Regions from separate parts of the Ruegeria sp. CDSC002 genome, predicted to be linked through region 1. Evidence: riboswitches for the same ligand, from Rfam matches in the RefSeq annotation. Region 1 holds a riboswitch; each other region holds the start of a gene.
The links. Region 1 has a riboswitch for cobalamin ahead of AC2FJE_RS18165 (hypothetical protein). Riboswitches for the same ligand answer to the same signal wherever they lie in the genome.

Region 1 (5,836 bases):
CGCGGAACCGATTGGGCATACGGATCAGAGCCTGCACAGCTATTTCAGCTTTTGCGCCAAGGATCGCGGGCTTGCGATGGTGGCGGCAGCACAGGCTTCGGCCGTGCGCCAGATCCTGAAGGGCACACCCCATAAAGCGACACCATTGCTGTCTGCCGTGGCACCTTCGAAGTTCGGTGGTCGCGCCGGGCCTCGCTTTTACTCGGACATTCCTGCGGGCGTCATGCGTATGCGGCACGTGGCTGATCTGAACATCTTTCCAAACGAACTTCGTTCGGTCGCGGTGACAGGAGAGCACATCAGAGATTGGCTTGAAATGTCTGCGGGCGTATTCAATCAGGTGAAACCCGGCGTGCAAACTGAATTGGTCAATCCTGATCGAGCCGGACACAATTTCGATGTTCTGTTCGGGCTAAGCTACGTGATCGACCTGAGCGTTCCGCCTCGGTTCGATGCGGAAGGGCGACTGGTAAATCCGGCATACCAGCGCATCTCAGATCTTCGTTTCCAAGGCCACGCGGTGACGGCCGAACAACGCTTTGTCGTTGCACTGAACAATTATCGGGCCAGCGGCGGCGGGCATTTTCCGATCATACGGGACGCCGAAATCATCAACTTTCCGGCTTTGCCGATCCAACACGCGCTAAAAGATTACCTGACCGGTGCAATGCCCGCTGAATCGCTGGAACAGGGCCCCTGCCCATTCCGTTTTGCGCCCATGCCGGGATCCTCTGTCCTGTTGAAGACCGGCCAACAGGCACAACGTCACCTCGCAGACATCGCAGAGTTCAGCCCAACGCTGGCTGGAACGGATGCCGAAGGGTTCTTGCGCATTCAACTCTCACTGTGACGGGTTGTCATTTCTGCGTGTCTTCCCTATATCGATTTTCGAGAGGTTGGCGCGGGCGAGCGCCTCGCCAACCTGGTCAGGTCCGGAAGGAAGCAGCCACAACGAGCCCCGCTTGGGTCGATGTCCAACCTCTCACTTACTTGAATCGTTAGCCGCAGGAGGGCTTTTATGATTGTAGCAAAAACCCTTTGGGCAGAGCGTTTCTGAGGCCGACCCTCACACCTGCCTGAACACATTACCGCTGGATGCGCGACCGCCATCCAGACGGATAGCTGTACCTGAACACAGGCAGAACAATGTCTTTTACACTTTCGGACCTGGGATGGTCCTCACACTTTGCCGCCCAACATGCGGCCAATCCTACATGCGCTCCCTTTCGCATCACAGCCGTTCACCGTGATCGTCTGATCGGTGCAAACATCAACGGTGAAGCACCGCTGCTCACCCTAAACCAGCCGACGGGCGACTTTGCCGTCGGCGACTGGGTATTGGCGGATGATCAAAACCGGGTTCAACACCTGCTGGAGCGCCGCAGCCTTTTGAAACGCCGCGCCGCCGGAACTGGGGCCGAGGCCCAGTTGATCGCCGCCAATGTGGATGTGCTGTTCATCGTCAGTTCCTGCAATGCCGACTTCAATCTGGCCCGGCTGGAACGGTATTTGGCTTTGGCACATCAGGCCGGGTGCTATCCGGTCGTCATACTAACCAAGGCCGATACCTGTACCGATCCTAGTAATTTCTCCAAAGCAGCCGAGTCGCTGGCTCCGTTTTTGACCGTACTGGCAATCAATGCTTTGGATACCCTGGACGTGCAGCAAGTACTGTCCTGGTGCCCTGCTGGACAGACCGCTGCATTGGTTGGCTCATCCGGTGTCGGCAAGACAACATTGGTCAACGCCATGACTGGTCTGGATGAGGCAACGTCCGGTATTCGCGAGGACGACGCGCGCGGGCGGCACACGACAACTGCCCGCGCGTTGCATCCGATGCGGAACGGAGGCTGGCTGGTCGATACACCCGGCATGCGGGCTTTGCGGTTGCTGGATGCACAAGATGGCGTCGATGAGGTCTTTTCCGATATTCTGGAATTGGCCCAAACCTGCCGCTTTTCCGATTGTCAGCATCAGGCCGAGCCGGGATGCGCTGTGCAGGATGCGATTTCCATCGGATCCCTTGACACAGAGCGGCTAGAGCGTTGGCGAAAACTGCGGCGCGAGGATGAGAGGAACTCGGAAACCGTGGCGCAGTCTCGTGCGCGCGACAAGGCCTTTGGTAAGATGGTACGATCGGTGATGCAGGACAAGAAATCCAGCAAAAATCTGTAAATACCGACTCAGGCGATCAACCGGGGCCATATGTTTGCATTTCGGCGCGCAAATGCGCCGATGTGACCGACCTCGGCCAATCCAAAGTCTTTCGGCGACAACTGATGCCGGCGGGCTTTGGGACCGTAAAGATCGGCCAGGCGCCAAACCGCGTTCGGGGGCACCACCTGATCATCGTCCATTGTGAACAGATCGACGGGTGTTTCCGACGCAGCCCAACGGGCGTCTGGAAGGCTTTTGCCGATTTCCGGCACGTAGCTCAGCGCAGCGGTGCACCATTTGCGCCACTGCCAGTAGACACGTGCCGGAAGGTCCGAGCCGAACCCAAGTGCCTTGCCCGGCAGGTATCCCAATGCCTTAACCAGCAATGGCGGGTGGGCATACCAGAACATTGTCGCCAGTGCGCGATACGGCCAGGGGTGGTCGGATACCGTCACCAAACCTGAACAGACACAGATCATCCGGTCGATCTGCTCAATATCGGGCTGAATTGGCCCCAGCATTCCACCCACCGAATGGCCAATGCTCCACTGCTGGGCGGCGGGAAATCTGCGCCGCATTTCAGCGCGGGCAGCGGGCATGTCGATCAACGCCCAATCGGCCATCGTGGCCTGCGAATCGCGCAGGCGCCCGCGTAGAGAGTGGCCAAAATCGCGATAGTCATAGGTCAGACAGGCCATACCCTGTTCGTCCACCAACCACCGCGCAAAATGCTGGTAATAGTCGCGCGGTACGCCTGTAGCTGCATGGACTACAACCGCCACATCAGGTGCCGAGGCAGGCATATACAGCCGTGCCGACAGTTCGGCCTCTCCGGCAGAAAACGTGAAATCTTCGGTCAAAGCGACCGGAGTGTTGTCCAACATGGTGCCCTCGCAAGCATCTGAACTATTCGGTTCACATATGGCATATCGGCGCTTTTGCGCGACTAGAGTCAACAGATTTTCAAAGTGACCAAGCGTCCACTTGAACGATGGAAAACAGCCCGCTTGACTCAAGCCACCTACAACCGCTAGCGATGAGGTGATGGTTCTCGTCCTTATATTGGGGCGGGATGAAAAGGGAACTCGGTGCGGTCCAGCCCGGCAAAGCCGGAACGGACCAAGGCCGCGACTGCCCCCGCAACTGTAAGCGGTAAGCAATGCCGAAATACCACTGGCCGAAAGGCTGGGAAGGTCGGCAAAGCAATGACCCGCAAGTCAGGAGACCTGCCATCAAAGTAAAAACCGAAACTCGGGCGGGGTGTCCGGGCAGGTCTTCAGTACGCTGAGTTCCCTGTTCCACGTCCCCCGCTCACCGCGCGGAGGGCGCATTATGATCTGGAAGACAACGACCCACGAATTCACCGCCACCCTGTGCCAGAAAACGGGGAAAACCTGCCCCGCATTGGCCCAAATGGCTCGGGCATTGGCCGAGGCGATGGCAACAGCACAACCAATGACGACCAGCGAATTTGAGGTGGACGGCTCCAGCGAACTGACCCATTGCGATGAGGGTTGCACCGCACGGTTTCGCGCCAGCCCGGCCCGGATCAGGGTCTATTGCGGGGCAAACACAGGCGACTCAGCCGACACGTTGGACGAATACGCCGATATGATGTTCGGCCCTGACTTTTCCACTCTGCCTGCTGGTGTTTTGGCGGCCTTGCCTTGCGCCATGCTTCAGGCATCGGCCCTTGCACCGCGTCCATCGCATCAGGTTGTTCAACAAGCCACGGCCTGATCCTAGTTCACTGATCGCTCTGGGCCGGTTTCATGGCCCAAGCCATCTGCTCATCCGTTTCCACCGCGCATGGTCGGGCCAAGCGCAGCCGGTTTAGCGCGTGGTTTGGATCTTCGCCGCTTTCCACCATGAGCCTCAGCGCGACCATCCCCGACCGCCCACAACCGCCCCGGCAATGCACCAGCACGCGTCCACCGTCGGACAGAACCTGCCGGGCGGCTGCGCTGGCTTGGGGCCAAAGAGTTTCGATTGGCAGGGGCGGTGTGCCAAAATCCTCGACCGGAAGATGCACCCAGGTCACGGACCTGCTTTGAACGTCTCGACCAAAACCGCCTGCGCCGACCTGCCGCATCTCGGCCTCGGTGGTCATTGAAATCACCAGATCAGGGTTCCAGTCCTGTATCACCCTCAGATCGTCCACATACCCACCGCCGCCGCCCGGCAAGGGGGACAGCGCCAAGATGCCTGAGCCAACAGGCAGCGCGTAGATCGCAAATTTTGCCAAAGCTAATGCTCCTACTGCCACCGGCCCACCAAATTTTGACAGCTGGTTTATCCCGCTTACAGACGCTGTCCAAACCGAAATTCCACAAAGCCTGCTGTGGACGTGGGCGGCCCGGGTCTCTACGCTGCATTTCTGACACGAATCTGACAGAGCAGACATGACCGAAACGCCCAGCCCCGCCTATCAGGTTCTTGCCCGCAAGTACCGCCCCGAAACCTTTGCTGATCTGGTTGGACAGGACGCAATGGTACGCACGCTGAAAAACGCGTTCGAAGCGGATCGGATCGCGCAGGCCTTTATCATGACCGGTATTCGCGGCACCGGCAAAACTACCACTGCCCGGATTATCGCCAAAGGCATGAACTGCATCGGCCCCGATGGTGAAGGCAAGCCAACGACCGAACCTTGCGGCCAGTGCGAGCATTGTGTGGCCATCATGGAAGGACGCCATGTCGACGTGATGGAGATGGACGCCGCCAGCCGAACCGGCGTGAACGACATCCGCGAGATCATCGACAGTGTCCGCTACCGCGCCGCCAGCGCGCGCTACAAGATCTATATCATCGACGAAGTTCACATGCTGTCGACCAGCGCCTTCAATGCGCTGCTCAAAACGCTCGAGGAACCGCCCGAGCACGTAAAGTTCATCTTTGCGACGACCGAAATTCGCAAAGTTCCGGTGACTGTGCTGTCGCGCTGCCAGCGGTTTGACCTGCGCCGGATCGAACCCGAAGACATGATTGGCCTTCTCAACAAGATCGCAGCAGCGGAAAACGCACAGATCGCAGAAGACGCGCTTGCTTTAATCACACGCGCGGCCGAAGGCTCTGCCCGCGATGCGACCTCGCTGTTGGATCAGGCGATCTCACATGGTGCAGGGGAAACAAGCGCCGATCAGGTTCGGGCAATGTTGGGCCTTGCAGATCGCGGGCGCGTGTTGGATCTGATGGACATGATTTTGCGTGGCGATGCGGCTGGGGCATTGACTGAGTTGAGCGGCCAGTATGCCGAAGGGGCCGATCCGCTGGCTGTTCTGCGCGATCTGGCCGAGATCACCCATTGGGTTTCCGTGGTCAAAATCACGCCCGATGCCGCCGATGACCCCACCGTCTCACCGGATGAACGCGCACGGGGTCAACAGATGGCCGAGGCGCTGCAGATGCGAGTGTTGACGCGCATGTGGCAGATGTTGCTGAAAGCGCTGGAGGAGGTCTCTGCAGCACCCAACGCGATGATGGCCGCCGAAATGGCAATCATTCGTCTGACCCATGTGGCCGATTTGCCAAGCCCCGAAGAGCTTATCAAACGACTACAGGATGCACCTCCCCCCCCACCAAGCGGGGGACCTGGCGGTGGTGTGGCTGTGCCAACTCATGCACCTGCACAGGCGACGTCCTCTGCGCATCTCTCGGCGCAACGCGGGCCTGCAGGGGC
Region 2 (5,836 bases), on a different contig from region 1:
GCGCCAGCGCCTTGACCAGCTTTCCTCCCGCCATAGAACTCATAACGAAATCCTCTCAAATCAAAATTACGCTGCTCTGCCGACAGTTTGCGCGTTTGTGTTCAACTAATCAAGGCGGCAGAACAATCCGCCATAAAACTATAGCGAAAATACACGGTCCGTGGAAAATGCCTGCAAAATCGGTGCATTGGCATTAAACGCGTCCCGCCAAGTCACCCGATCCCCAGATTTATGGCCGATACGGACGATCCCCAGTGCACCTTGGACAAAAAGGCACGCAATTCGCCCATGGTCCTTAAGCTGCGCGATCAACGCATCCGGAACCTGTTCCACACCACCCTGGATCATAATCACGTCATAGGGCCCATGTTCGGGGGCACCTTGTTCAAGAGGGCCGACATGGACAATCGCATTGTCAGCCTCCGCCTCCATCAGGATAGACTGAGATTCGGCCGCCAGATTTTCATCTTCCTCCACGGCAACAACCAGCTGTGCCATGCGCGCGGCGACTGCCGTCGAATACCCCAAGGCCGGAGCAATATCCAAAACCGACTCGTCGTTCGAAATGTTCAATATGTCCAGAATCTTAGCTAGGGTCCGCGGCTCCAACATACAGCGCCCATCACCCAGTTCGATCAATCCCTCGACATATGCCGCTTCGCGCTTCGCGTCCGGCACGAAATTCTCGCGCTTGACGGTCAGCATCGCGTCTATGATGGGAAACTTCGTGACATCAGAAGGACGTATCTGCGTATCGACCATCGTCCGGCGGCGGGCTGCGAAATCTGTCATTGGATCGCTCATCTTGCTCCCTTGGGTGATTGAGTTCTGCCACATCCTTGAAAAACCGGCAACGGCCCAGACACGGAAACTTTCCAATCTTCACAAGATACAACGTCGCAACCAAAGACTAAGTTGGCACCCGGCCCTGAAATTTGCGCTCCCCCCTCTGGACGCTCCTGTCGAAAGCTGCTAAAACGCCGATCACACCACGGCAAGTATTTGATTTTACTTGAAAAGGCGAGTTGGCGGAGTGGTGACGCAGCGGATTGCAAATCCGTGTACACCGGTTCGATTCCGGTACTCGCCTCCATTTATTTCCAAGCACTTAGCTTTCTGCGCTGCTTTCGCAATTTCGGACGCCTAAAGTTCAGTATCAGATGCATGTTGCGATTGCGGGTCCAGCGATTCCATTTACACAACCGCACTACTTGATTGCCAAACTGAGAAGTGCTGAATCATCTGCGACGGCCGGGCTGAATTGCGCCTCGCTGCGTGATCGGATCGCATCGGATGCCGCTGACTGACTTCGGCAAGTCGCTTTTCTGACGTAGCGGGTTTTCAAACCCCAGTCGTGCTTGACAAGCCCCCTGCTCGTGCCGCATGTCGCATGCGTTGGTGTCCATCCCCGGATGGATGAAAAGGGAATGTGCCAGCGGTTATTCCGCCAAGCACAGCCGCCCCCGCGACCGTGACCGGAGAGGGTGCCCAAAGCCACTGGCCTAATAGGCCGGGAAGGCGGGACATCCGACAGAGGCCCGCCTCTGACATCCGCAAGCCGGGAGACCTGCCAGCACCCGAAGTTGAAACCGGGCGGGGTGTTCCGGTGTCGGGTCCATGTGCAGACGCGTGGCCCGCATGAAACCCCGTCCCCCGTATAAAGGATGAGGGGGATGAGAGACGTGACCGAGACCGCACCAGTCGAGTTGCTGGTCTGCACGACATGTCGCCGTGGGTTACCTATCGAAGATGACGCCCAGCGACCCGGCACTTTGCTGCATAAAGCACTTGAACAGGCTGGCTTGCCGGACGGCGTCGACCTGAAACCGGTGGAATGTCTGTCGAACTGTGATCAGGGATGCTCGATCGTTTTGCGTGGCGGCCCATCCCGATGGATCTTCGTTTATGAAAACCTCGACGAGACCGACCATGTCGAGACCATCGTTGAAGGCGTCACCAAGTATCTGGCCGCTGAAGACGGTCTGGTGAAATGGCGCGAACGCCCCGAACATTTCCGCAAAAACTGTGCGGCCCGCATTCCCCCGATTGGAGCCCTGAAATGAGCAACCTTGAAAAACTCCCCGTCACTGTGATCACCGGCTTTCTGGGCTCGGGCAAAACCACGCTGGTAAAGCACCTGATGCAGAATCCGCAGGGCAAGCGCCTGGCCGTTATCGTCAACGAATTTGGTGATGTGGGTGTGGATGGCGATATCCTGAAATCCTGCGCCATTCCGGATTGCCCGGCGGAAAACATCATGGAACTTGCCAATGGCTGCATCTGCTGCACCGTAGCCGATGATTTCATCCCGACCATTGAGGCGCTGATGGCGCTGGAGCCGCGCCCCGATCACATCCTGATCGAAACGTCCGGTCTTGCCCTGCCCAAACCGCTGCTCAAGGCGTTTGATTGGCCCGATATCCGCTCGAAAATCACCGTTGATGGTGTGATCGCTCTGGCGGACGCCGAGGCCGTCGCCGCTGGGCGTTTCGCACCAAATGTCGAAGCCGTGGACGCCCAGCGCCTGGCTGACGACTCGATCGACCACGAAACGCCTCTGTCCGAGGTGTTTGAGGACCAGATCTCGTGCGCCGACATCATCCTGCTGACAAAACCCGATCTGGCCGGTCCGGAAGGCGTTGCCAAAGCCAAACAGGTCATCGCGACTGAGGCTCCGCGCCCGCTGCCCGTGGTTGAGGTTGCCGAAGGCGCCGTTGACGTGCGTGTCGTGCTGGGCCTCGAAGCCGCCGCCGAGGATGACATGGACGCGCGCCCGTCGCATCACGACGGCCACCACGACCACGAACACGACGATTTCGAAAGCATCATCGTCGAGTTGCCCGAACAGACCGACCCGGCGGAACTGGTCGCCAATATCGAACGTCTGGCCAATGATCTGAACATTCTGCGCGTCAAAGGCTATGCCGCCGTTCAGGGCAAACCGATGCGTCTGCTGGTGCAGGCCGTTGGTGCCCGCGTACGTCACCAGTATGACCGGCCGTGGGAGCCCGGCGAAGAGCGCCGCTCGCGCCTGGTGGTCATTGCCGAGCATGACGACATCAATGAGGCCGCAATCCGCGATATCCTCGTGGGTGTGACCGAGGCCGCCGAGTAAGCCATGCACGTCGTCTTCCGCGAAAGCCACGGGTTAGAAGAGACCGAAACCCCGACCGATCTGGGTCAGAGCCCGGCGGATCTGGTGGTGCTGTCCTTTTCGGACAGCGACCTTGGCGCTTTCGCGGCAGGATGGCATCGCGGTGGCGGGTCCGAAGGTCGCATGCCGACGATGCGATTGGCCAATCTGACCGCGTTGAAACACCCGCTGTCTGTCGACACTTATGTCGAGCAAACGCTCGAGGGCGCCAAGGGCATTCTGATCCGTTTGATCGGCGGCGTCCCTTACTGGTCCTATGGCTTGCAGCAAGTTCTGGCGCTGGCACAGGCTAAAGGCATCGCGCTGGCCGTCCTACCCGCCGACGGGCGCGAGGATACTCGGCTGGATGGCTACTCCACCCTGCCCGTCTCGACCCTGCGGCGGCTTGCGCATCTCTGTGACACCGGCGGTGAAGTCGCGGCGCAAGCGGCTCTTGCCCAGATGGCGCTTGCGGCGGGTCTCTATGCCGGACCCGTGATGGGGGCCAAGACCCTGCCCGAATGCGGTGCATGGTGCCCGGATCGCGGCGTCATCCCGGCGGATAAAGCGTTCACCACCGACGCAAAGCGTATCTTGGTAACGTTCTACCGGGCTTACCTTACCTCGGCGGACACCGCCCCGGTCGCAACCTTGATCCGCAGCCTGCGCGCACGCGGGTTTGAGGCCGTCGGTCTGTTCGCTCCCTCGCTGAAAGCCCCGCTTGCCGCCGATTGGCTGCGCGAAAATGTCGTGGCGCTGAACCCGGCGGCGATCATTAATGCCACCTCTTTCTCGGGCAAGGGCGCATCCGGCACCTCTCCACTGGACGCCGCCAATGTGCCGGTGTTTCAGGTTGCTCTGGCCACCTCACGCCGCCAGGCTTGGGCCGAGGCGGAACGCGGTCTTTCGCCCGCTGATCTAGCGATGCATGTCGTCCTGCCCGAAGTGGACGGTCGGATCTCGGCAGGCATCGCCTCTTTCAAGGAACCGGGCAAGCGTGACCCGCATCTGGAGTATTCCCGTTTTGCCCACCGGGCCGAACCGGAACGGATCGAGGCTATCGTCGACAGGGTCACCGGCTGGTTGAACCTGAACGACAAGCCCAAAGGGGATCAGGTCCCCGCCTTGGTGCTGTCCACCTATCCCGGCAAAGACTGGCAGATGGCCCATGCGGTGGGCCTCGATGCTTTGGCCTCGGCCGAGGCGATGCTGGCCGACCTGCAGGGCGAAGGGTATGACACCGCTCCTGCCCAGCCGATTTCTGATACGTTGTTGGACGCGCGGATTACGTGGTCGCTTGGCGAATATCTTACTGCGCTGGCAGACTTGCCGGAACAACTGCGCGCAGGCCTCGAAACCGTCTGGGGCAAGCCCGAGGATGATCCGGCCTTTGCAGATGGCGCGTTCCACTTCACCGCCCTGCGCCGCGGCAAGGCGCTGGTCGCGTTGCAACCTGAACGCGGCACGCCCGAGTTGCGTGATGACGATTATCATGACCTGTCGCGTACCCCGCGCCACAGCTACGTGGCCTTCTACCTTTGGCTGCGCAAAGATCTTGGTGCGGATGCACTGATCCATATCGGCGCGCACGGTACGCTGGAATGGCTGCCAGGCAAATCTGTGGCGCTGTCCAACGAATGCTGGCCCGAGGTACTGATCGGCGATCTACCTGTCATCTACCCCTTCATCGTCAACGACCCTGGCGAGGCCGCGCAGGCCAAGCGCCGGATCGGGGCGGTCACACTCGGCCATATCCCACCGCCAATGAAGGAAAGCGGTACCCCGGATCGGATGGTTCGGCTGGAATCGCTGCTGGATGAGTTTTCGAATGCCGACGGGCTGGACCCCAAGCGCCGCGATCGCCTGCAAGAAGATATTCGGGACGAAGCGCAAGCCATCGGGCTGGAGAACGACCTCGGTCTCGATCAGGCCACCTGCATCGCCGAGGCGATCACCCGAATCGATCGTTTCGTTTGTGACATCAAGGAAAGCCAGTTCGGAGACGGGCTGCATATCTTTGGACGTGTGCCCGAAGCCACTGCCAATTTTGACACGGCTCCTTCTACCCATGCCGAACGCACGGCATTGATCGACGCGCTAGCAGGCAAACGGATCGAGGCAGGCCCGTCCGGGTCCCCCTACCGCGGACGGTCAGACGTCCTGCCCACCGGGCGCAATCTGTATACCACCGATCCGCGCTCAGTCCCCACCCGTGCGGCCTATACCCAAGGCGTAAAGCTGGCTGAAGAATTGGTGCGGCGACACCTGCAGGAAGAGGGCGATTATCCCAAGGGGCTGATCGTTGATCTCTGGGGTTCAGCCACGATGCGCACGGCGGGCGAAGAGTTTGCCATGGCGCTGCACTTGCTGGGCGTCAAACCCGTTTGGGACAAAGGGTCCGAGCGGGTGTCGGGCATCGAAGTGCTACCCATCACTGACCTCAGTCGCCCACGTCTGGACGTGACCTTGCGCGTCTCAGGCCTGTTCCGTGATGTGTTCCCGACCCTTTCAGCGCTTTATGGTCAAGCTGTTCGCGCGTTGTCGGATCGCGACGAAGCCCCGGACTGGAACCCATATGCCGGGCAGGCCCCGGCAGCGCGCGTCTTTGGTCCGGCACCGGGCAGCTATGGCGTGAACATGACCCAGCTGTCCGAAATCTATACGGATGAGGCCCGCGCGCAGGCGGGTGAAGCATGGCTTGAG
Region 3 (5,836 bases), on a different contig from region 1:
GGTTTTGCGACACTATTGGAAAAGGCCGGAAACTCGACTCCCACACCAGCTTTCACCATGACCTATGCCGTGGCTAACATCTTCCTAACGCTCTGGGGACCGTTGGTTGTGGCTTTTGTTCCGTGATTCAAACCGGAAATGGGCGCGACAACCGGGGTCCTAACCTGGACGGGTGGGATCAGCGTTTGTGCAAACCATCACGCTGATCCGTTCCTCTTTGCTATTGCTAGATCTCAACCGTGCAACGGCAGTCCTTTCGAGGCACGGTAGGCCTGCACGTAACCCGTGGCCACCGCGCGCACCGCTCTTCCGATCTGGCGGTAAGCACTATCATCCAAATTGGCGAACGATACCCGCGCTGACCAGTTGGGCGCGTCAAAGCCCGATCCATTCAGCAAAACGATCCCGTGGTCCTGAGCCAGTTTGAAGGATATATCTAGCGGGTGGACATTCTCTTTAATCCACTCGACCACCTCTTCTCCCACGTATTTACGGAGCCAGAATTCGAAGTCGATGATACCGTAGTATTTGTCGAACAGCGGGTTATCTGGAACTTCGATGCCCATCCCTTCGACCAACTCGTCAAAGCGGTGCTTCAGAATACCCCAGCAGAATTTCTGATAGGCCTTCTCTTCGTCCATAAGCTCGACCAGTGAAAACAAAGTCATCATCACCTGCTGCGGCAGTGATAGACCTGCGGTGTGGTTCAGCGCAACATCGCGGCTGTCGGCGACGATCCGGTCGATGAACTTGAACGAGGATGGATCAGGCGTCAACGTTTCGTACCGTGCGTTGACGACGGCCTTGGTTTCGTCCGTAGCCTCCGCAATCATCTTGTCGAAGATGTTGTTCTCGGCCACCAAAATCGCGCCCAAACGCCACCCGGTGCAACCGAAATACTTGGAGTACGAATAGACCCCGATTGTGTTCTCAGGCAGATGCCCCAAGATAGACTGAAAATTCGGAACGAAGGTCCCGTAAACATCGTCAGTCAGAATGATCAGGTCCGGGCGGCGGTTCTTTACGAACTCGACAAGCCGAGTCGAGACTTCGGGGCTGATAGCGACTGAAGACGGGTTGCCCGGGTTGACCAGAAATAGTGCTTTGACTTTCGGGTCGGACAAGATTTCGAAATCATCGTCGTTCAGTTGAAAGTGGTCCTCTTCTTTCGAAGATACATCCACGGTGTTCAGCCCATAGTCTTCAAGTACCGGCATTTCCAGATAGGGTGTGAAAATCGGTGTGCCCAACGCAATGGTGTCGCCGGCATTCAGCAACCGCTGGTTCTTGAGTGCCTTGAAAATATAACACATTGCAGCGGTTCCACCCTCAACTGCGTAGATATCGAACTTCGCATCCGGACGGTGCCCCGCGCACATCGCCCACATAACGTATTCGTGGACAATCGCCTCGTTGTGCTCCATGCACCGGTCGGGCATCGGGTAGTGGTCGCCAACAATACCGTCGGTCAACTCGAGCACGAAATCGTCCGGTGTAAAACCAAATTTCTCAATCGCAAAATCCACTACGGCCACCAAAGTTTCCGCACCTGGAGGGCCGTTTCCTTCAACCGATTTGGAACAATATGCTTTTAGCCGGTCATAACAGCCTGGCCCTTGCGGCATCCCGGCCAAACCGACCTGCGGCTCATTACGATGGCGCTGAGCTTCTGTCATAGCGAACTGCCCTAAAAGGAAAAACGCCTCCCGCGCTTTAGTGGCGATCCAGTTAGGGTTCCCTCGACCGGCATTGAGGTATGGCAAAGCCATCTGCCGCGCCTCTTTTTGCGCCAACTTAATAAGTTCGTCTTTGATTTGGAAAGGACTTAGGTTTTCAAATTTATGCAGGTTGAGTGATTCTGGCATGACATCAAATCCTTGCGTTAAAACAGATGACGTAGTTTAGCGGATCGCATGCAAGGCAATGTGTCAATGAAAACAACACTATTTGATGGGAACGGCGTAAAACCGAGAATTACGATTCTTCATTTCAAGCCTTGGCTGTAACCATTTTGCAAGGCAGACAGGGTGATGGAAATTGCGCCGACGCTTTGGTCTCAGTGCTGACATCCCACTAAAATTTGCAAGGTTCACCATCTGCGCATTGCTGCCTTTCGTGGCCGCCAAAACTGCGCAAACAGCGAATGTCCAGAAGGTGGCCTGCTCTACCAACACCGTTCCTTGATGGAACGACTGCTATCTCCGAGGCAGGATGTAAGGAATGACCGCTTCGAGCTGATGGCTGTCATCCAAATTGGGGGCAGAGAACGATCGCTCTGAGCCCACTTTGGCCAATGCTGCACACCGCAGGAAGGTCAGTTTTGAGGCAAAATTGAAGCAGCATATAGTCCCAGCGATATAAATTGGAAGTAGATCCATGCTTCGAGGAGGCGTTGGAATAAGCCTTGTGTTACTGGCATCAAGAAAATTGTGATAAACAAACAGAAGCCGACGATTGTAGCTGGCGGCGCCAAGCGCCGCAGAAGCGAATTTGGTGGGGCAGTCAGGCTGAGGATCAGCAAACCGATCAACGCAAGCGGATAAGCCGTCACCGCAATTGCCATATGAGCAATATGGACCAACGTGCTTGTCATGTTCTCGTCGCTGCCTCGACTATCACACCCCGCATCACAAGGCAGAAAGGCGGCAAGTATCAAAAGAATGGCGTAAGCGGATAGAAGCAATATCGAGATTCGTTTTGTCCTGCTGCCTGGGAGGCAACTGTTTAGTCTTGCGAGGAACGCCAGAAGCCAAATCTCTGTCGGTATGAAGACGGCATAGTTGGTCCACGTCGCCAAGGGGGCCCCTACAGCCCCGAGTGCGCTCATGAATTGGTCGATATGCGAATAGTTGGGGGTCAGTGCACTTATGATGCCCACGCCTATCGCCAACCAAAGTCCACTAATAATGGGCAAAACGACAAGGCTTATTGATCGTGAGTTGCCCCAGAGAGTTATCCGCAAAAGCTCTGCCCCTGTGTTGACGCGCACGCTTCTTAGAGCGATTGCCCTGACGAGTTGGCACCTTCCGTCAGGCAAGCCGATCAGAACACGTCGCTCATCCATGTCAATCACAGAGTGGGATCACAACTTCCAGAATCTGGCACCGGTAAATCAGTAGCCTCCGTTCAGGTGCATCTGATCGCTTCCGAAAGCAGACCTTTGCGCCATCGCGGCATTAGTCAGCTTTGTCCCGCTTATCGGAAGTTTGGCTACTGTTTTGCGAAAATCCGCTTCTTCCTCAAACCAAACACTTTAACTTAGTTCGACAACCGCGGTTGCACCTTGCCGCAACCGGCGTCAGACTATCCAAAACACCCCGCTCAGACGGCAATCGATCAAATAGATCAATCGCTTAACATCGGCACCCCGTCAGGCGAATAACCTGCAATGTCAAAGACCCAAATCATCCCACTGCAGACAAAAAAAGTCCGGGCAGAATAAATTCAGTCAAAAAGACCGTTGGCGTGGGTCTGAAGCTGCAAGAAGCGGGGCTCGTGTAGTATCCACCGTTGCCTCACGTCTACCGCGTCCTCCGTAGTCGACCGGTGACTGGAACGAATAGCCATCCCTCACAGGTTTGCGCTCTTGTCGAATCAAATCAATTCGTATTTTGTCCTCGCGATGGTTCCCGACTGTATTTTGCGGTCAGGGATAAAAGGGAATACGGTGCGGTTCTGTAAAAAGGCCAATTCCGTGACTGCCCCCGCAACTGTAGGCGGCGAGCGACCCGAGATCGTCCACTGGGCAATAGCCTGGGAAGGATCGGGATAGCTTTGACCCGCAAGTCAGGAGACCTGCCATCCGAAATTTATGAACCTGGGCGGGGTGTCCCAGAGGGAGATGACAATGTTTCAAGCGGTCCGTACCGTGCACGACCTTGCGCTCGCTTTGCCCCTGTCCAAACACAGGAGGCGTTGCCGTTGTCATTGCAAAAAGCTGACACCCAAAGGGGTAAGTGTCTGACAGAATTCAGCGTTCCGGTGCTGGTGGCGGGGGCTCTGGCGCTGTCGGCGCTCTTGTGGCTCGCGATTTACGCGGTGATTTGATGACGGCCGTTTTACAAATCCGCGATCTGACGTTGGGCTACCGCGACCTTACATTGTTTCACCGCCTCTCCATGGATATCGCGGCTGGAACGACCCTTGCCGTTCTTGGTGCGAACGGGTCGGGCAAGAGCACTTTTGTAAAGATGCTGCTGGGCTTGATGGATCCTCTTTCGGGCAATTTGACTTGGCCGCAGGGCCGTCCTGGTGACATCGGGTATCTGGCGCAGATGACAGAGTTCGACCGCCGATTTCCCATCCGTGTGAGGGATCTTGCTGCGATGGGTGCCTGGCGCGGGTTTGGTTATCGTACCGGGCTGGACGCCGCCGCGCGCAACCGGATGGCTGCAGCGCTAGATGAGGCCGGGGTACTGGATATCGCTGACCGGCCTCTGCATATGCTGTCGGGAGGGCAACTGCAGCGCGCGCTGTTTGCGCGGGTTATCATGCAGGACGCGCCGCTGATCCTGTTGGATGAACCGTTTGCCGCAGTCGACCAAAGTACTGAAGCGCATCTGCTGTCGATTATACGCCGATGGCGCGATGAGGGTCGCGCGGTGGTTTTGGTGGTGCACGATCTTTCCTCAGTGCTGGATTATTGCAGCCATGCGCTGCTTTTGGGCGGGCAAGAGGCGACCCATGGACCGGTAAATGACGTTCTGACGCCAGATCGGCTGGTTGCGCAAGGATACCTCTCGGAAAGTCAGGCGTCCTGGATGTTCCGTGGCACCCATTCAACAGCGGAGCACGCCAATGTATGACCTGATCGCAGAAATGTGGAGCTTTGCCTTCATGCGTCGCGCTTTTGTGGCAACCACGGTCTTGTCGGCCTCGGTCGCACCGGTAGGGGCGTTTCTTGTTCTGCGTCGTCTGTCGCTGGCTGGCGAGGCCATGGCCCACGCGATTACCCCAGGCATCGTCATCGGCTTTGTCACGGCGGGCCTTTCGGTCATGTCGCTGTTGGTCGGAGGGCTTATCGCGGGTGTTGGCGTCGCCATTTTGACCGCCTTTCTGGCACGCCGGACGATCCTGCGCAGCGATGCTAGTCTTGCCTCGCTGTATCTTATCGCATTGGCGGTGGGTATCTTTATCCTGTCTGCAGCGGGGTCCGCAGTTCCACTAAAAAGCTTCCTGTTCGGATCAATCCTAGGGATCGACGACGCGTCGATGGTCCTTGTCGGAGGGGTGGCGACAGTAACTTTGTTGGCATTTGCCGTTCTGCTTCGTCCGCTGATTGTCAGCACCTGTGACCCGGTTTTCTTCGAAACGCAGACGCGCCGACCGTGGTTGGTAGATCAGGGTTTTATGCTGCTGTTGGTTCTGAACCTTCTGGCTGCGTTCAAAACACTGGGAACGTTGATGGCCGTTGGCTTGATGATCCTTCCCGCAACTGCGGCGCGCTATTGGGCCAGTACGATCACCGGGCAACTGGTCCTGGGTTTTCTGTTTGCCTTGTCCAGCTGCTGGATCGGCCTGACCCTGTCCTACTTGTTCCCGGACACGCCGTCCGGCCCGGCGATCGTTTTGGTTGCCGGTGGGTTCTTTCTGTTCTCGGCCATTTTCGGTCCCCTTGGTTTTGGCAGACGGATGCGCAAACCGTCTGTTTCCAAAGACATCCCCATTGCCCAAATTCAACAAGAAGAGAGAGCACAATGACTCTTGTGAAGTCACTCTATGCCGGCATCGCCTCTGTGTCGTTTGCTTTGGCTGCATTGCCGACCGTTGCGGCAGAAGACAACGTCAAGATCGTCGCCAGCTTTTCGATCCTCGGCGACATGGTCGAAGAGGTCGT
Region 4 (5,836 bases), on a different contig from region 1:
GCGCAATCACCACATTTACTGCATGTTTCAACAAAGCACAGCTCAACCGAGCCCGGAGGTCTGGCGATATTGCCGTCCTCTGGTCTGATCTTTGCGCTTAGAAACGCGCGTCGGCTGGTCAGTTGTTGCATTGCGTGCGACCTGGCTACACTCGATTCCTGTAATCGAGTGTATCGCATACCGTGATCTGTGGGGGCCTTTTTTGATTTAGGTCATTTGGCCTGTTAAATATTAGTCATTTAGGAAACTTTAATTTTTTTGCCGAAGCGACCCTTTGAGATCATCTGCGAGGGCGCGCGGTTCGGATTAGTAGAAGAAAAACAAAAACCGATCCCAGCGATGTCGTGACAATCCCAACAGGCAGCTCTTGCGGGGCAAGCAACAGACGGCTCAGGATATCCGAGCCTGTAAGCAAAGCTGCTCCGACAATGGCGGCGGTAGGCACAAGCTGGCTGTGCAAAGGCCCCGCGATACCGCGTGCGATGTGGGGAACCATCAAGCCGACAAAACCGATCACACCCGCGACGGACACAAACACAGCAGTCGCAAGAGCGGCCACGAAGAACATCCGGAACCGTAAGCCTTGAACGGGCACACCCAGGGTGGCGGCCGTCAAATCACCAGTCAGCAGTGCATCAAGCCAGCGGCTACGGTACATTGCATAGGCGAGGATCAATGCTAAACCTGCGCAGACCAGCGGGAATGTCTCCCACCGGGCAAGACCCAAACCCCCAAGCATCCAGAAGATAACCGAATGGGCCGCACGGCTGTCGCCCGCGAAAATCAGATAATTGGTAATAGCTGAAAACAAAAACGAAACCGCAAGCCCCGCGAGGATCAGTTTTTCGGGCGCGCTTGTGCGCAGCCCATGAACCAAAGCCAGCACAATACCTGATGCGACAAGCCCTCCGAAAAACGCGGCCAGTGGCAGGGTCCAAAAGCCCAGCACATCTCCGGTTACTGTAATGACAAAGACAGCTCCCGCCGCAGCGCCAGAGGACAGGCCGAACAGAAACGGGTCCGCCAGATCGTTGCGTGTGGTGGTTTGCAGGACAACGCCGACGATGCCCAGCCCAGCACCGATCACGGCGGCAAACAGCGCGCGTGGTAAGCGCAGGTCAAACACGATGCGGTGGAGCGGAGACATTTCCCCTTCCACTATTCCCGTGCCCAACAAGACACCGGCCAGTGCGTCAGAGGCCGGAATGGATGTGGTCCCGTAGACCGTCGAGGTTAGCAAAAGGGCGGCCAATACAGCCGCCCCCAGCAAGAGTGTAAGGCCAAGTCGGCCCATATCAGTTCAGGCCCGGGTGCATGGCTTTGGCCATTTTCGAAATTGCTTCGATATTTGCCGGTCCGGGTGTCAGTTCCTCGTAGCGCAGACCAATCCAGCGTTCGTTCTTGACCGCGTCCGTCTGAGACATCACGGGATGGTCCTGCAGGAACTTGAAGGTATCTGCGGCGCCATTTCCAGTTTGATAATCAAGTAAAACCAGGAATTCCGGGTTCGAAGCGGCAACAGCCTCCCACGAGGAACGTCCCCAGCTGGTGTCCATGTCATGGGTGACGTTCTCGCCGCCAGCGGCAGCAATCATCGCGTCGGGAATGGCAAACTTACCAGCCGTAAACGGGGCATCGGCGGGGCCGTCCAGCAGGAAAACGCGGGGCTTCGGCAGGTCGGCCGTCTGTGTTTGAATCGCGGACAGTTCCTCCTTCCAGCCGGAAACCAGCTCTTCTGCCTTGTCTTCAACGTGCATTACTTTGCCCAAGCGAAGGACGTCGGTGAACAGCAAATCCATGCTGGCTTCTGGGCGATCCTTATCCAGGTGTACGCAGCTTTCCGTCAGGATCATCGTTTTGATGCCAAACGGCGCAAGCGTGTCGGGGGTCACGTCACCGCCCGGCTTCATCCCATAGTACCAGCCCGCAAAGAAAAGGTCGGGTTCGACAGCGACCAGATTTTCAACTGTCGGGTACTTAGGCGCAAGTTCCGGGATGTCGCCGCGCAGTGTGTCAAACTCGGGGCTGGTTTTGTACCAGCCAGTGATGCCCGTCAGGCCAACGACCTTGTCCTGCAAACCCAGCGCAAAGGCCATGTCGGTCATGTTCATGTCGTGTACGACCAGCCGCTCGGGTTGAGTTTCAAACACCAGCGGCTCGCCGCAATTGTCGACGGTGATCTCGCGCGCTGTTGTGGCACTTGCAATGCCAGTGATCAGTGCAGCGCACCAGAGAGTTTTGTTCATGTTATTTTTCCTAGTTTGAGGTAGTGGTTCTTCGGATATCCAGTGCCGGGATCATGCGGCCTTCGTGCTGAAAGCTAAGAAAATCGACGCCAAACGTTTCACGGACCCTTTCGGGTGTCAGCACTTCGTGCACGGGGCCGAAACCGGTCAGGCGCGTGGATTTCATCAACGCGACATGGGTCGCGAATTCCGGGATCATGACCAGATCATGGACGATCATGACCACCGTAATGCCCAGCTCGGCTACCAGCGACAGCATCCGTCCCTTGGCGTCCGGGTCCAGATGGTTCGTCGGCTCATCCAGGAACAAAAGCGACGGGTTTTGCGCCAGCGCCCTTGCGATATGAGCGCGCTGGCGTTCCCCGCCGGATAACACGGCCATCCGCTTGTCGGCGAGGGCGACGAGTCCGGTCAGCTTCAAGATGCGGTCCAATTCCAAGGCGTGCTCAGCCGCAGATCGATCAGCGCGGATGGGGATTTGCCCAAGGGCCACGTAATCGCGCAGAAACAAACGCCCGTCCGGCGATTCCTGCTGACTGACCACGGCGATCATTCGGGCGCGGTCCATCGCCGAAAGCTGCCGAAGGCTGCGCCCCTTTACCAAAACGTCCCCCAGCACAATCTCTTCACCGCCGCACAAAAGATTCAGCAGCGTTGTCTTACCCGCACCGTTTGGGCCGGCAATTGCCAGAGTGGCCCCTTCATTCAGTTCGAAATTGATGTTTTGCAGCAGTACGTCGCCGTTCAGGGCGTAATACTCCAGCCCGCGCGCCTCAAGGAAAGCTCCGCAGGTCATGCGCTTGTCTCCACTTTTAGCCGCGGCAGGCGCGCCAGAGTCTTTTCAAGAAGGGCAGGCGGGCGCTGCGTTGCGCTGGTCCACCCATCCGCGATGCGATGGTATTGATGTGCAAATTCGGCCAAAGCATCCACGTCCTCAGCCGATTGGATGTCACCGAAAAGGTACTGCGCTTTGTCGAATGCCTGAAACCCGACGGTTGTGGGACGACCGCAACCGGCCATGCAGGAAACGCTTTGGATGTCAAAACTGGATGGAAGCTTGCTTGCAAGCGCAGCGCGCAATGAATCCGCCCGGTCAGAACCCTCGCAGGTCTCGCAAATCAGAAGGAAGTGATCAGGACTGATCGACATGGCCCACTCCGCCTGTTGCCAAGCGCGGGCAGAAGGTGCCAATCATGTCATCACGTCTTAGACGTGTCATAAAGCCTCCTTCCAGGACGCCCCGCCCCGGGTTGGTTGAACATCGGATGGTAGGTCTCCTGACTTGCGGGTCGTGGCTTGGCCATCCTTCCCGACCCATTTGGGGTCAGTGGGTATTTGGCGTCGCTCACCGCTTACAGTTGCGGGGGCAGTCACGGACTTGGCGCTTGTTGGCAACCTCACCGTATTCCCTTTTCATCCCGTGGCGAACCATAGGGAACCATCGCGGTGATGCTTGCCCGAGTTCCGAATTTGGGTCAAGCGATAATCCGCGCCGCCCCACGCACAGAGGTCATTTGTCATTTGCCAATGATCTGACTACGCTGCGTTGCAGAAATGTAGCAACAAAGGTGGATATGTTCTGGTTCCGGGGGGCCGCACATCCAATGTTTGAAACAACGAACACGCTTTCAAAAACAAAGCCGGACGAGATGAAAATTCAAGAAAACAGAACCTATTCTCAACTGAAGGTGGGCGACAAGGCGCAGGTCACCCGATTGTGCACCGTGGACGACTTGTACGCGTTTGCCTCGGCTTCGGGTGACCACAACCCGCTAAATCTGGCGGCCTATGACGGAGATGGAGATGGACACCCCGAGGCTGTCGCGCCCGCTTTGTGGCCCGCGGGTCTGGTGGCTGCAGTCATTGGAAACATCTTACCGGGGGCCGGTACGCAAACACGTCGGGCGGACCTGAGTTTTCATGCTCCGGTTATGGCGGGCGAAGAACTGACCGCCTTTGTGGCTGTTACCGAAAAGCGTGAAGACGGCGACCTGACCTGTTCCGCCGAAGTGCGCCGGGTCGGGGATAACGCATTGATCCTGAGCGGTACCGTACAGGTCACGCCACCGTCGCGGCATTTGACCTTCGACTCGGTCGAGGTGCCGGGACTGATCGTTCAGCGTCACCGGCATTTCGTCGCTTTGTTGGAAAGGGTACGTCCTTTGGACCCGATGCCCACAGCGATCGTCGCCCCGGAAGAGCCGAATTCGCTAGGCGGGGCATTACTCGCGTTGGAAAGCGGCATCATTACTCCGATTTTGGTTGGCGACCCGGACAAAATCACCGCTGCTGCTGCCCAGCTTGGGGCCGATTTGTCCGGAGTTGAAATCATTGAAGCGCGAGACCACGAAGTGGCCGCCCAACGCGCGGTCGGGCTGGTCGTTGAAAGTAAGGCCCGGATGCTGATGAAGGGTCATTTGCACACGGATGTGTTGTTACGCGCCGTTCTGCGCAGGGAAAAAGGTCTGAGAACCGGGCGGCGGCTGTCGCATGTGTTCGTGATGGACGTGCCAGGCATGTCTCGACCCATCATGGTTACAGATGCGGCGGTGAATATCGCACCGGATCTCGAAACCAAGGCCGATATCGTTCAGAACGCCATCCATCTTGCGCATTCTATTGGCATCGAGATGCCCAAGGTTGGCGTCTTATCAGCGGTTGAGACCATCAACCCGCATTTACCGTCGTCTGTCGATGCCGCGCTGTTGTCGAAAATGGCCGAGCGTGGACAGATCACCGGCGGACTGGTCGATGGTCCCTTGGCCATGGACAACGCGGTTGATCTGAACGCGGCGCGGACAAAAGGCATTACCTCACCAGTCGCGGGGGTCGCAGACATTCTGGTTGTTCCGAATATCGAAGCCGGCAACATGGTAGCCAAACAGCTGACATATATCTCTCATGCCGAGGCTGCCGGCGTTGTGATAGGTGCTGCGGCACCGATTATCCTGACATCTCGGGCAGATGATGATGCTTCGCGGCTGGCGTCTTGTGCTGTCGCGGCGCTGCATGCAATTGCGAATGAAGGCAAAATCCATGGCTGAACATGTTTTGGCGCTGAATGCCGGGTCGTCCTCGTTGAAATTCGCGCTTTACGAACTGGTCGAGGACCGACGTCCCAGTATGCGCTGGCGCGGTCAAATCGAGCGGTTGGGGGATGCCCCACGCCTGTTGGCCCAATCGGCAGGGGGGCGGTCTGTCGACCGTCAGCTGTCTGGGGCTAAGACCCATGACGAGGCCATCAGCGCGTTTCTTGAACTTACCCGCGAATACCTGCCGGACATTTACGTCCGGGCCGTGGGCCACCGCGTCGTTCACGGCGGACCAGTCTATTCGGAACCTGTCGTGGTGGACGAGCACGTTTTTGATACGCTAAGCGGTTTCATTCCCTTCGCGCCTTTGCACCAACCCTACAGCCTTGCGGGTATCAAGGCGGCCGCGGCAGCCTTTCCGGGTACCACCCAGATTGCGTGCTTCGATACCGCGTTTCACAGGACACACCCTTGGGTGAATGATACCTTCGCATTGCCTCAAAGATTCTACGAAAAGGGCGTTCGCAGATACGGGTTTCACGGGCTGAGCTATGACTA

Region 2: another riboswitch for cobalamin. It lies ahead of AC2FJE_RS13585 (DUF1636 family protein); the one in region 1 lies ahead of AC2FJE_RS18165 (hypothetical protein).
Region 3: another riboswitch for cobalamin. It lies ahead of AC2FJE_RS23060 (metal ABC transporter ATP-binding protein); the one in region 1 lies ahead of AC2FJE_RS18165 (hypothetical protein).
Region 4: another riboswitch for cobalamin. It lies ahead of AC2FJE_RS11590 (DUF1636 family protein); the one in region 1 lies ahead of AC2FJE_RS18165 (hypothetical protein).

The regions. Positions count from the first base shown of each region.
Region 1 is NZ_JBXWOM010000010.1:144,565-150,400, reverse strand. It holds gene AC2FJE_RS18185 (bifunctional 2',3'-cyclic-nucleotide 2'-phosphodiesterase/3'-nucleotidase) at 1-850, shown strand, start outside; RNA gene ffs (signal recognition particle sRNA small type) at 890-988, shown strand; gene rsgA (ribosome small subunit-dependent GTPase A) at 1,147-2,175, shown strand; gene AC2FJE_RS18170 (alpha/beta hydrolase family protein) at 2,184-3,041, opposite strand; cobalamin riboswitch at 3,186-3,405, shown strand; gene AC2FJE_RS18165 (hypothetical protein) at 3,490-3,897, shown strand; gene AC2FJE_RS18160 (protein-tyrosine phosphatase family protein) at 3,905-4,402, opposite strand; gene AC2FJE_RS18155 (DNA polymerase III subunit gamma/tau) at 4,560-5,836, shown strand, end outside.
Region 2 is NZ_JBXWOM010000006.1:292,794-298,629, forward strand. It holds gene AC2FJE_RS13570 (TolC family outer membrane protein) at 1-43, opposite strand, end outside; gene AC2FJE_RS13575 (protein-L-isoaspartate O-methyltransferase family protein) at 139-792, opposite strand; tRNA gene AC2FJE_RS13580 (tRNA-Cys) at 1,020-1,093, shown strand; cobalamin riboswitch at 1,380-1,589, shown strand; gene AC2FJE_RS13585 (DUF1636 family protein) at 1,674-2,063, shown strand; gene cobW (cobalamin biosynthesis protein CobW) at 2,060-3,115, shown strand; gene cobN (cobaltochelatase subunit CobN) at 3,119-5,836, shown strand, end outside.
Region 3 is NZ_JBXWOM010000022.1:10,922-16,757, reverse strand. It holds gene aspT (aspartate-alanine antiporter) at 1-126, shown strand, start outside; gene AC2FJE_RS23070 (bifunctional aspartate transaminase/aspartate 4-decarboxylase) at 234-1,865, opposite strand; gene AC2FJE_RS23065 (DUF998 domain-containing protein) at 2,315-3,064, opposite strand; cobalamin riboswitch at 3,607-3,817, shown strand; gene AC2FJE_RS23060 (metal ABC transporter ATP-binding protein) at 4,047-4,805, shown strand; gene AC2FJE_RS23055 (metal ABC transporter permease) at 4,798-5,700, shown strand; gene AC2FJE_RS23050 (metal ABC transporter solute-binding protein, Zn/Mn family) at 5,697-5,836, shown strand, end outside.
Region 4 is NZ_JBXWOM010000005.1:270,349-276,184, reverse strand. It holds partial or broken gene AC2FJE_RS11610 (4Fe-4S binding protein) at 1-131, opposite strand, end outside; gene AC2FJE_RS11605 (FecCD family ABC transporter permease) at 281-1,294, opposite strand; gene AC2FJE_RS11600 (ABC transporter substrate-binding protein) at 1,296-2,246, opposite strand; gene AC2FJE_RS11595 (ABC transporter ATP-binding protein) at 2,257-3,042, opposite strand; gene AC2FJE_RS11590 (DUF1636 family protein) at 3,039-3,395, opposite strand; cobalamin riboswitch at 3,497-3,702, opposite strand; gene AC2FJE_RS11585 (bifunctional enoyl-CoA hydratase/phosphate acetyltransferase) at 3,851-5,290, shown strand; gene AC2FJE_RS11580 (acetate/propionate family kinase) at 5,283-5,836, shown strand, end outside.